DNA from 2 places in the Arthrobacter sp. StoSoilB20 genome. Region 1 is predicted to be linked to the other one. Evidence: riboswitches for the same ligand, from Rfam matches in the RefSeq annotation. Region 1 holds a riboswitch; the other holds the start of a gene.
The links. A riboswitch is a leader RNA that binds a small molecule or an ion and turns the genes downstream of it on or off. The one in region 1 is predicted to bind glycine.
Positions count from the first base shown of each region.

Region 2: another riboswitch for glycine. It lies ahead of gcvP (aminomethyl-transferring glycine dehydrogenase); the one in region 1 lies ahead of gcvP (aminomethyl-transferring glycine dehydrogenase).

Region 1 is NZ_AP024651.1:4,603,445-4,609,935, forward strand. Features, by position in the region: gene gcvT (glycine cleavage system aminomethyltransferase GcvT) at 397-1,545, opposite strand; gene gcvP (aminomethyl-transferring glycine dehydrogenase) at 1,557-4,430, opposite strand; glycine riboswitch at 4,590-4,688, opposite strand; gene LDN85_RS21030 (PucR family transcriptional regulator) at 4,764-6,293, opposite strand; gene speB (agmatinase) at 6,482-6,491, shown strand, end outside.
Region 2 is NZ_AP024651.1:1,065,458-1,071,948, forward strand. Features, by position in the region: gene LDN85_RS04985 (MFS transporter) at 1-330, opposite strand, end outside; gene LDN85_RS04990 (TetR/AcrR family transcriptional regulator) at 404-943, shown strand; glycine riboswitch at 1,037-1,134, shown strand; gene gcvP (aminomethyl-transferring glycine dehydrogenase) at 1,315-4,161, shown strand; gene gcvT (glycine cleavage system aminomethyltransferase GcvT) at 4,175-5,308, shown strand; gene gcvH (glycine cleavage system protein GcvH) at 5,631-6,017, shown strand.

The DNA of each region.
Region 1 (6,491 bases):
AACGGTGACTTGGAACCCGCCTTTCAGCAGGTTGCCTCGGTATCCTGGTCCGTGCGCAGCGTGAGCCGCGCAGCCCCAGCGGGAGTGACGTCCGGAAGCGGGCGTCCAAGGGAGCATCGCGCCCGCCCAGCGGGCGCTCCTGCGACCGAGCTCGCGGAGGATGACACTCCCGTCGGGCGTGAGCCGCGCAGCCCCTGCGGGAGTGACGTCCGGAAGCGGGCGTCCAAGGGAGCATCGCGCCCGCCCAGCGGGCGCTTCTGCGACCGAGCCCGCGGAGGACGCCACACCCGTCGGGCGTGACGCACCAAGCCACGCCCAGCGGGCGCTTCTGCGACCGAGCCCGCGGAGGACGCCACTCCCGCCGGGCGTGAGGCACCCAGCCACACCCGCCGGGACTTACTTGACCCGCTTGTAGAACGGCAGCGCCACGACTTCGAACGGCTCGGCTTTACCGCGCAGGTCAACCTCGACGATCGTGCCCGGCTCTGAATGCTCGACGTCGACATAGGCCATCGCTACCGGGTAGCCGAGCGTGGGGCTCGGCTGGCCGGAGGTGACTTCGCCAATGAGCGAACCGTCCTTGAGGACCGAGTAGTGTCCGCGTGCGGCGCGGCGTCCGGTGCCTTTGAGGCCCACCAGCTTCTGGCCCAGTGTGGATCCGACGCCGGCAGCTTTGATGGCTGTGAGTGCTTCCCGGCCAATGAAGTCGCTTTCCTTGGCCAGGGAAACAACGGGGCCAAGTCCGGCGGCGTAGGCGTTGGCGTGGATGGAGAGCTCGTTGCCGTAGAGCGGCATCCCGGCTTCCAGGCGCAACGAGTCGCGGGCGGCGAGGCCTGCCGGGATCAGTCCGTGGCCTTCGCCGGCTTCGAGCAAGGCTTCCCAGAGGCCTGAGGCATCGAGGTTGGGGACGTAGATCTCGAACCCGTCTTCGCCGGTGTAGCCGGTGCGAGCCAGCAGCAGCTGCTGCGTGCCGCCGTCGAACGTTACCGGCACCTCAACCGCCGCGTAGTACTTCAGTTCCGTGACCAACGCGTGCTGATCGGCCGGCACCAGGGCCAGGAGGATCTCTTCGGCGTTCGGGCCCTGCACGGCGACGAGGGACGTCTCGGCGGAAGCGTCTTCCACTGCAACGTTAAAACCGGCCGCGCGCTTCAGAAGTGCGGCAGCAACCACCTTCGCGTTGCCCGCGTTGGGGACTACCAGGTACTTGTCCACACCGTCTTCGGGTGAGGGCCGACGGTAGGTGATGAGGTCGTCGATGATGCCGCCATCGGCGTTGCAGATCAGTGAGTACTTGGCTTTGCCTACCGCGACGGCGGACAACTTGCCCACCAGCGCATAGTCCAGGAAGGCAGCCGCGTCGGGACCGGTGACCCAGACTTCGCCCATGTGGGAGAGGTCGAAAAGGCCTGCGGACTTGCGGACGGCGTGGTGCTCAGCCAACTCCGAGGAGTATTTGAGCGGCATCTGCCAGCCACCAAAGTCCGTGAAGGAGGCGCCGGCCTTTTTGTGCTGCTCATAGAGAGCGGTGTAATTCTCAGACATGTGGGGAGTCCTTAGTTTTCAAAGTCCGCTGTGTTGTCCTCGAAAGCTTCGAGGGGAGGGCAGGAGCACACCAGGTTCCGGTCGCCTGCGGCGCCGTCGATACGGCCGACGGGCGGGAAGTACTTGTCCTGCTTGAGGTGGTGGACCGGGAAGGCGGCCTGCTCGCGCGGGTATTCGCGGTCCCAGGCGGAACTCACGACGGCGGCAGCCGTGTGCGGCGCGTTGCGCAGCGGCGACTTCTCAACAGTGAAATCACCGCCGGCTACCTGGTCGATCTCGGCACGGATGGTGATCATGGCTTCGATGAAGCGGTCGATCTCGGCAAGGTCCTCGGACTCCGTTGGCTCCACCATCAAGGTGCCCGCAACGGGGAACGCCAGAGTGGGGGCGTGGAAGCCGAAGTCGATCAGGCGCTTGGCAACATCTTCGGCCGTGACACCCGTGCGGGCTGTCAGTTCACGGAGGTCCAGGATGCACTCATGGGCCACGAGCCCGCCCTCGCCGGTGTACAGAACAGGGAAGTGCTCATCCAGGCAGGAAGCAACATAGTTCGCGGCCAGCAGCGCCGACTTGGTAGCTTCCGTCAAACCCTGCCCGCCCATGAGCTTCACGTACGCCCACGAAATCGGCAGCACACCGGCGGAGCCATAACGGGAAGCGGAGATGGCAACGCCGTGACCGGGTTCGTGCGCTGCTTTGTTCGCGTCGCCCGGCATGAACGGAGCCAGGTGTGCCTTCGCAGCAACCGGCCCGACGCCCGGGCCGCCGCCGCCGTGGGGGATGCAGAAGGTCTTGTGCAGGTTCAGGTGGGACACGTCGCCGCCGAACTTGCCCGGCTGGGCAAGGCCAACCAGTGCATTCAGGTTGGCGCCGTCAACATACACCTGGCCGCCGGCTGCGTGGATGGCATCGCAAACTTCGCGGACGTCGGCATCGTACACACCGTGCGTGGACGGGTAGGTGATCATGATGCAGGACAGGACGTCCTTATTGGCCTCGATTTTCGCGGCAAGGTCCGCGTGATCGATCGTGCCGTCAGCAGCCGTGGCCACCACAACAACCTTCATCCCGGCCAGCACTGCCGAGGCTGCGTTGGTGCCGTGGGCCGAGGCAGGAATGAGGCAGACGTTGCGCTGCTCGTCGCCACGGGACAGGTGGTAGCCGCGGATCGCCAGGAGTCCCGCGAGCTCGCCCTGGGAACCGGCGTTCGGCTGGATGGAAACTTGGTCGTAGCCGGTGATCTCGGTCAGGTCCGCTTCGAGGTCTGAGATCAGCTCGCGCCAGCCCGCTGTCTGGTGGTCCGGAGCGAACGGGTGGATTGAGGCGAACTCGGGCCAGGAAATGGCTTCCATCTCAGCGGTGGCGTTCAGCTTCATGGTGCACGAGCCCAGCGGGATCATGGTGCGGTCCAGCGCGAGGTCCCGGTCTGACAGCTTGCGGATATAGCGCAACAGCTGCGTCTCGGAACGGTGCGTGTTGAACACCGGGTGCTGGAGGAAATCGGAGGTGCGGACTACCTCAGCGGACAATTCGAATCCGGTGGCGTCCCCTACCGGGCCGGCACCAAAGGCGACGGCCACAGCGGAGAGGACCTCCGGCGTCGTGGTTTCATCAACGGAAACGCCAACAGTGTCCGCGTCGATGAGGCGCAGGTTGATACCGCGGGCTTCGGCGGCGGCGATGACCTTGTCTGCCTTGCCCGGCACGCGGACCGTGAGGGTGTCGAAGAAGGATTCGGAGACGAGTTCGCGGCCGGCTTTCTGCAGGGTCGCGGCCAAAACGCGGGCGTGGCCGTGGACGGTCTCGGCGATCGACTTCAAGCCTTCGGGACCGTGGTACACGGCGTACATGGAGGCAACAATCGCAAGCAGGGCCTGTGCGGTGCAGATGTTGGACGTCGCCTTTTCGCGGCGGATGTGCTGCTCGCGGGTCTGCAGGGCCAGGCGGTAAGCGGGGACGCCGGCGTTGTCCTTGGACACACCCACGATCCTGCCCGGGAGGGTGCGTTCCATGCCTTCGCGGACGGCCATGTACGCGGCGTGCGGGCCGCCGAAGAACAGCGGGACACCAAAGCGCTGCGCAGTTCCGACGGCGATGTCCGCACCTTGTTCGCCCGGGGGCGTGATGAGGGTGAGCGCCAGCAAATCGGCGGCAACGGTGACCAGTGCGCCGCGTTCCTTCGCGGAAGCGATCACAGCGGAGTGATCGAACACGCGGCCCGAAACACCGGGCTGCTGAAGGACGATGCCGTTGATGTCGCCATCGGGAAGGCCTGCCGAAAGGTCAGTGATGACAACCTCGAAGCCCAACGCCTCGGCGCGGCCCTTCACAATGGCGATGGTCTGCGGAAGGAGGTCGGCGTCCAGGACCGTCTTGCCGTCCTTGGCCGTCTTGGACTTGTTGGCCCGGCGCATCAACAGCACAGCCTCGGCCACGGCAGTGGCTTCATCCAGCAACGACGCGTTGGCAACCGGCAGCCCCGTGAGGTCCTGCACCATGGTCTGGAAGTTCAGCAGCGCTTCGAGGCGGCCCTGGGAAATCTCCGGCTGGTAGGGCGTGTACGCCGTGTACCATGCGGGTGCTTCGAGGATGTTGCGGCGGATGACCGGGGGCGTGACGGTGTCGTAGTAGCCCTGGCCGATCATTTGAACGGCGGTCTTGTTCTTGGACGCGAGCTTGCGGAGCTCGGCGAGGACCTGCACCTCGGTAAGGGCGTCCTGCAACTTCAGGGCCGTGTCCTGGCGGATGGAATCGGGGACGGCGACGTCCACGAGTCCGTCGACAGAGTCGTAGCCGATGGCCTTGAGCATGGTGTCAACATCGGCTTGGCGGCGGGCGCCGATGTGCCGGTCCGCGAAGGCGGTGGGGGTTGATTGAACAGTCAAGAGGAACTCCATGATTCAGGCGCCCAGTGAGCGCCACGATGATGTGGGGTTCCTCCCCGCTCTGTATTGGACCTGAGAGATTCCGCAGACTGTGTTTCCACATGCCGTCTGCTTGCACCGTCGGTGAGCCCGGTTACCCGGACTGCTTTCCAGAGTTGCCTACCCGCGGCGGTACATGGGCCTGAGAGATTCCTGGGGAGGATTTGCTCCTACGGCGCCTGACTGGATGTACCGGCAGGACTCTCCCGCCGCAGATCAAAAGCGTTGCATCACCATGAGTGACACGCTTCACACCATAGCCGCTTCCCGCGAAAAAGCGCAAGCAAGGTGTGGCTACTGATGCATCGCCTCGTGGATCTGCAGGGCGAACCAGAGCTGGGCAACTGTGGACGTTTCACCCATGTCCAGCCCCGTCAGTTCGCCGATTTTCCGCATCCGGTAAATGATGGTTTGCCGGTGGGCGAAGAGCGCAGCCGCGGTCTTTTGCCAGGAACGCTGCGAGTCCAGATACGTCCTCAACGTCAGGATGAGGTCGCCTTCCTGGCTCTGTTCGTAGTCGAAAATCGGCCCGAGCAAACGTCTCACCAGCGCCGTTCCTTCCTCGAATCCGGTAAGCCCAAGCCACGACGGCCCTTCGGCATAGCGGGCCAGCCCCAGCTTGTTGGCCCGGGCGGAACCAAGTGCCCAGAGGGACTCCTGCAATGCGCGTTGGATAGTGGACACTGCTGCCGGTGCGCTGATTCCGATCGAGGTTTCCAGGCCGGCGCAATGGATCAGGACGTCGTCCGGCACGCCTGCCGGGACCACCACGTGGAGCCTGTTGTTCCGCTTCAGCGACGCCGATGCAACCCCGTGCCGCCACAGTTCGATGTGGACGTTGGCCAGCTTGTCGCCGTCGTCCGCAGTTTTTTGGTCGGTCGCTTTTGGTTCGGCGGCCGCCGTCAGGGAGGCGAGCAGGAATTCCTCGGGCGGAACGTCGAATGCAGCCAGCCGGCTCTCCATCTCCGCGGCCCCGAGGCGCCCGTCCATGGCCTGCAGCAGGAACTCGCCGGCAAGGCGGTGGCGGCCTTCCAGGGACAAGACAATGCGCGACAACTGCAGTCCCAGCACCGTTGCGGCATGGAGAAGTACGACGGCGTCCGGGTGCGGTTCGTTGTTGGGCAGCACCACCAGGAGCGCGTTGGCATGGGTGGGAATGTCCATGGTGAGCACGTGCCGGCCGCGGATGCGGTGCCATTGGAAGTTCTTCCCCGCGAGGGATACCTGCCCGGACAAGGGAGCCCACTCTTCGGCCAGGAACACCGGGAGGGACTGCCCGTCGGGATGCCAGGGGTGGAGGCAACGTCGGTCCACCACGAACAGGTCCGCGTCGAGTTCGGTGGCCAGCCGCTGGACCAGGCTTTGCCAGTGGTCCTCGGAGGCTCCGGCGGTGCGGAGGAGATCGTAGACGCGGGCCGTTTGCCGCAGCCGGCGCGACTCTTCGAGCAGGGAGGACTCGGCTACCGACCGGGCTATCGCGATGAATGGCAGCGGGTACGGGATGTTGATCAGGGGCAAGGGGAGCTGCTCGCAGGCGGCCAGGAATTCCCGGGTGAGGGGCGGTGCGTGCATTTTCTCGCCAATGGCCAGCGCACTGGCACCGCTGTCCATGAGGGCCTCGGCGAGCGCCACTTGGCCTGCTGCGTCGGCGGGTATGGAGAGGCCGTTGGTCATCATGAGTTCTCCGCCGGTGACCCATTCCCAGAGCTTGGGCAGGTCTGAGGTGTGGGCCCAGGTGATGCGGTTGTCCAGGCCGGCTTTTCCGGCCAGGAGGGTGAGTCCTAGTTGCGGCTCTGCGATGAGTTCAGCGACGGTAATCGCCATGTTTCCGCTCCGGTTCCTGGCCTTTGTGTTGGGTCCTGCCACGCGGTTCAGCGGGACTTAGACATTCGTCTAAACGGCTCGGCCATTTGTAGTCAATGTACCGCTATCCGGAGTGATCCACGTCACCAACAATGGAATTACGTACTTCCCGCTCAACGGCGAGCACCCCTCACCCCAAGGATCCGTCAATGACAACGC
Region 2 (6,491 bases), 1.2 Mb from region 1:
AGCTGTAGCAGCCGAAACCGCCGCGAAGCCCGTGCTGCCGATCAGCAGCAGCCGCCGTCGTCCGATCCTGTCGCCGAGGTTGCCCATGGATACCAGCAACGCGGCAAGAACCAGCGGGTAGGCGTCAACGATCCAGAGCAATTGGACGCCGCCGACGTCCAGGGAGCGGGCAATTTCGGGCAGGGCAAAGGTGAGCGCGGTGTTGTCGACGGCCACCAGCAGCACCGGAAACATCAGGAGTGCCAGAGCCGTCCAGTCGCGCCACGGTGCTGCCTGGCCCTTAACGGGATCAGCGGAACGGAGTGCTTGGGTTGGGGACGGCGAGAACATTCCACTACTGTACCGTCCAGACGGTACAGTTTCAACTGACCAGCCCCATGAGCCTTTAGGGAATGATGGACACATGCCACGAAAACCAGTTGCCCGGGACGCGGTCCTGGATGCCTTTGAAGCCCTCCTTATAGAGGTAGGGGAGAGGGCTGCCACCCTCGATGCCGTTGCCAAACGTGCCGGGGTATCCAAAGGTGGGCTGCTCTACCACTTCCCGAACAAGGAAGCGCTGATCACGGCACTCTTGGAACGCCTTGACCTGCTCGCCGATGAAGACACTGAACTGATGAAGGCAGCGCCCGATGGTTCGGCCGCCTACTTCATCCGGTCATCGCTGTGGGCAGATACCCCCATGGACAGGGCCTTCGTCGCTGCCACCCGCCTGGCTGAAGTGGCCCACGAGGAAACCCGCCGCCGGTTCGCCGCCATCCAGCAGCGCTGGCTGGACGTGCTGGCCGAAGACGTCGGACCGGAGGTTGCCAAAGCCGTCAGCTACATGGGCGACGGCCTCTATTTCAATGCCATCTTTGAAGGCGGCCAGGAAGGCGGCAACGCCGGGCGGGAGGCCGACGTCGAAATCCTGCTCGGAGTCCTGGAGCGGCTGCGGAAGTAGTGATTCATCCATTTGCTGCAGAGCCCGGCGCGTAGGACAATTAACTCTTGTGGCGTGCCCAACAAGGTGCCCACCTACAACTGAACATGCCTTTGATCTGCGGCGGGAGAGTCCTGCAAGCAAGTGATGCAGGCGCCGTAGGAGCAAACCCTCCCCAGGAATCTCTCAGGCCCACGCACCGCCGCGGCAAGGCAACTCTGGAAAGCAGCAGGCACTCAGCACACCTCAGGGTGGATGGGCGCTGTGCTCACCGACGGTGCAAGCGATGGTTGTTCACGCAACCCGCGGAAACTCTCAGGTCCAATACAGAGCGGGGAGGAACCCAGCCGCTGTGGCGTACCCAAACGCCGCCCAAGTAATGGAGTTCCTTCGTGACGGTTAGTTCTGCCTCCACCACCTTCGTCGATCGGCATATCGGCGCCCGCCGCCAATCCGAGATTGAGACCATGCTCAAGTCCGTCGGCTACGACACCGTCGATTCGCTGGTCGACACCGCCGTTCCGAACGATATCCGCCAGGATGTTGCCCTCACCCTGGAAAACGCGCTGAGCGAAGTCGAGGTTCTTGCCGAGCTGCGCAAGCTCGCATCCAAGAACAAGACTGCCGTCCAGATGATCGGCCAGGGCTACTACGACACCGTGACGCCGCCGGTGATCCGCCGCAACATCCTCGAGTCCCCGGCCTGGTACACCGCCTACACCCCGTACCAGCCGGAAATCTCCCAGGGCCGCCTTGAAGCGCTGCTGAACTTCCAGACCATGGTCCAGGACCTGGTTGGCCTGCCCATCGCCAACGCCTCCCTGCTTGACGAAGCAACGGCCGTTGCCGAAGCCGTCCTCATGATGCGCCGTGCCAACAAGAACAAGGCTGTCCAGGATGGCAAGACCGTCCTCGACGCCGACTGCCTCCCGCAGACCATCGCCATCGTCAAGGGCCGCGCCGAAGCACTCGGCTTCGAGGTTGAGGTCGCCGATCTCTCCCTGGGCCTCCCGGAAGGCGCCATCAACGGCGTTGTCCTGCAGCAGCCCGGCGTTTCCGGCCGCGTGTTCGACCACTCTGCTGTCATTGCTGAAGCCAAGGAACGCGGCGCGCTGGTCACGGTCGCAGCCGACCTCCTCTCCCTGACGCTCATCACCCCTCCCGGTGAGCAGGGCGCCGATATTGCTGTTGGTTCCGCGCAGCGCCTGGGTGTTCCGCTGTTCTTCGGCGGCCCGCACGCGGCCTACATGGCCGTCCAGAAAGGCCTGGAGCGTTCCATGCCCGGCCGCCTGGTAGGCGTTTCCAAGGACGACGCCGGTGTCCCCGCCTACCGCTTGGCGCTGCAGACCCGCGAGCAGCACATCCGCCGCGAAAAGGCGACGTCCAACATCTGTACCGCGCAGGCGTTGCTGGCCATCGTGGCCTCGATGTACGCGGTCTATCACGGCCCGGAGGGTTTGAAGGCTATTGCCGAGACCGCCCACAGCCACGCCCGCACCCTTGCAGCATCACTGAAGGCTGCCGGCGTCGAGGTCCTTCACGGTTCCTTCTTCGATACCATCACGGTCCGCGTCCCGGGCAAAGCTGCAGAGATCGTCGCTGCTGCCGAGGCCAAGGGCATCAACCTGCGCGGCGTTGACGCTGACACCGTTGGTATCTCTGTTGATGAGACCACCACTTCCGAGGTTGTCGCTGACGTCGCGGGGGTCTTCGGCGCTTCAGTTGCCGAAACCGCTGAAGGTCTCGCGCTTGAAGCTTCCGTGGAGCGCACCAGCGACTTCATGCAGCACCCCGTGTTCAACACGCACCGCTCCGAAACCCAGCTCCTGCGCTACATCCGCAAGCTCTCGGACCGCGACCTCGCGCTGGACCGCACCATGATCCCGCTGGGTTCCTGCACCATGAAGCTCAACGCCACCGCCGAGATGGAAGCCATTTCCTGGCCGGAATTCGCCTCCATCCACCCGTTCGCTCCGGATTCCCAGACCGAGGGCTGGCGCGAACTCATCACGGACCTCGAATCCCAGCTGACCGAGATCACCGGCTACGACCAAGTGTCCATCCAGCCGAACGCCGGTTCCCAGGGCGAGCTCGCGGGTCTGTTGGCCATCCGTGGCTACCACCTGTCCCGTGGCGACGAGCAGCGCAACGTCTGCCTCATTCCCGCTTCCGCCCACGGCACCAACGCAGCCTCCGCAGTGCTAGCCGGCATGAAGGTTGTTGTGGTGGCCACGGCTGCTGACGGCACGATCGACCACGCGGACCTTGCCGCCAAGATCGAGGCCAACCGCGAGGTGTTGTCGGCCATCATGATCACCTACCCGTCCACGCACGGTGTGTACGATGCCGACGTCCGCGAAGTCTGCGACGCCATCCACGAGGCCGGCGGCCAGGTCTACATTGACGGCGCCAACCTCAACGCCCTGGTTGGGCTCGCCCAGCCGGGCAAGTTCGGCGGCGACGTGTCCCACCTGAACCTGCACAAGACGTTCTGCATCCCGCACGGCGGTGGCGGCCCGGGTGTTGGTCCTGTGGCAGCCAAGGCGCACCTTGCACCGTTCATGCCAGGCGATGCAGCCTCCTGGACCGAAGGCAACGACGTGCCCATTTCGGCATCGCGTTTCGGTTCCGCCGGCGTTCTGCCCATCTCCTGGGCCTACGTGAAGCTCATGGGTGGCCAGGGCCTCACCGAGGCAACCAAGTCGGCGCTGCTGGCTGCGAACTACATCGCATCCCGCCTGAACGATCACTTCCCTGTCCTCTACACCGGCGAGGGCGGACTGGTGGCCCACGAGTGCATCCTGGACCTCCGCGAACTGACGGCCAAGACCGGCGTCACCGCTGAGGACGTTGCCAAGCGCCTGATCGACTTCGGCTTCCACGCCCCCACCCTGGCCTTCCCGGTTGCCGGAACCCTGATGGTGGAGCCCACCGAGTCCGAGGACCTTGCCGAGATCGACCGCTTCATCGAAGCCATGATCACCATCCGTGCCGAGATCGACCAGGTGGCTCACGGCGATTTCTCCGTGCAGGATTCCCCGCTTCGCCGCGCGCCCCACACGGCTGCCGCCGTCGTAAGTTCCGATTGGGACCGCGAGTACCCGCGCGAGCAGGCCGCCTTCCCCGTCCACCACCTCAAGCAGGACAAGTACTTCCCGCCGGTCGGCCGTATTGACGGCGCTGCAGGTGACCGCAACTTGGTGTGCTCCTGCCCGCCGATCGAAGACTTCGAGAACTAAGGGGTTCCGGAAAATGACAGAGAACTACACAGCTCTTTACGAAGAGCACAAGAAACTCGGCGCGTCCTTCACCGACTTCGGTGGCTGGCAGATGCCGCTCAAATACTCCTCGGAGTTGGCTGAGCACCATGCTGTCCGCAAGTCCGCAGGCCTGTTCGACCTCTCCCACATGGGCGAAGTCTGGGTCACCGGTCCCGAGGCAGCAGCCTTCCTGGACTACGCCCTGGTGGGCAAAATCTCCGCCATGGCCATCGGCAAAGCCAAGTACTCGCTGATCTGCCAGGAAGACGGCGGCATCATCGATGACCTCATCGCCTACCGTCGCGGTGAGGAGAAGTTCCTCGTGGTACCGAACGCCGGAAACGCTGCGGTTGTTGCCGCAGCCCTTCTGGAGCGCGCCGCCGGTTTCGACGTCGTCGTTGAGGACGCCTCCGCTGACACTTCGCTGATTGCCGTTCAGGGGCCGCTGGCTGAAACGATCCTGCTCCGCTTGGTGCCCGCCGAACAGCACGCGCTGGTCACCGACCTGAAGTACTACGCCGCGGTTGATGTCCCGTTCACGTTCGACGGCGGCACGCAGGAACTGCTGTTGGCCCGGACCGGGTACACCGGCGAAGACGGCTTTGAGATCTTTGTCGCCAACGAATCCGCAGCAGCCCTGTGGCAGGCCATCGCCGACGCCGCTGAAGACGGCGAACTTACTCCCGCGGGCCTGGCTTCCCGCGACTCCCTGCGCCTGGAAGCCGGCATGCCGCTCTACGGCAACGAGCTCTCACGCGAAGGCAACCCCTTCGCAGCAGGACTCGGACCGGTGGTGGCTCTGTCCAAGGAAGGCGACTTCGTCGGCAAGGACGCACTCGCTGCCCTCAAGGCAGATGGCGCAGGCTCCACCAGCGGACGCAAGCTTGTTGGCCTCCAGGGCCTGGGCCGCCGTGCCGGCCGAGGCCACTACCCGGTCCTCAAGGACGGCGCAGTAATTGGCGAAGTCACGTCCGGCCAGCCAAGCCCCACGCTCGGCTACCCGGTAGCGTTGGCGTATGTCGACGTCGCTTTCGCTGAGCCGGGAACTTCACTCGATGTTGATCTCCGCGGAAAGAGCGAGCCGTTCGAAGTCGTCGCACTGCCGTTCTACAAACGCCAAAAGTAAGCCGGAGCCGTACCCGACGGGTCGCCCAAAAGCCCGTCGGGTCCGGCATCCTCCGCGTGCTCGGTCGCGGGAACGCCCGCTGAGCGGACGTGACGCTCCCTTGGACGCACGCTTCCGGATCCCGGACTCGAAGGGGCCCGCGTAGTTCCGAAGGTCTGACTCGCGTGGCCGTGCGGTGGGGGAGCGGATTCCGGAAGCGTGCGTCAAAGCGACGGAGGAGCAGCACGCGGAGGAATTCGGTGCCCCACGCCCGCGAATCAGCCACGCTCACGGCCCAGACACGACACAATTAGATGTAGCCACTACACGTAAAGGAAACAGAATGCCCAAAGTAGCGCCCGAACTTCAGTACTCCGACGAGCACGAGTGGGTTTCCCGCGGCGAAGGGAACTCGGTATCCGTCGGTATTTCCGAGGTTGCCACCGACGCTCTGGGTGACATTGTGTACGTTGACCTGCCCGAGGTTGGTTCTTCGGTGACCGCTGGCGAGACCTGTGGCGAAGTTGAGTCCACCAAGTCCGTCTCGGACCTGTACTCGCCGGTCACCGGTGAGGTCACGGAGATCAACGACGCCGTTGTCTCGGACCCCGCACTGATCAACAACGACCCCTACGGCGCCGGCTGGCTGTTCAAGGTCGCCGCCGAGTCCGACGGCCCGCTGCTCTCCGCCGAGGAATACGCCTCCAAGAATGGCGGAGACCTCTCCTAAGCCCTGCTCCTCTTAGCTGGCGCCCGTTGGGGGCTGGCATCCTCCGCGTGCTCGGTCGCTTGGGCGCCCGCTGGGCGGACGCGAAGCTCCCTCAGACGCACGCTTCCGGACGCCGACCCCAAGTGCACCGGCCGATTCGTGGGTTTGCTGCTGGGGGTGCCGTGCGCGCGGCATGTTTGGCAGCGAATCCCCGTATTGGGCGTTGCAGCGTCCGAGCTTGGATGCCAGTCCCAGGTGGGGCCACGTCCGGGCTCCGGTGGTGTTGTTTGGCCGATTCGTGGGTTTGCTGCTGGGGGTGCCGTGCGCGCGGCATGTTTGGCAGCGAATCCCCGTATTGGGCGTTGCAGCGTCCGAGCTTGGATGCCAGTCCCAGGTGGGGCCACGTCCGGGCTCCGGTGAGGTGTTGTTTGGCCGATTCGTGGGTTTGCTGCTGGGGGTGCCGTGCGCATGGCATGTTTGGCAGCGGACCCCCGT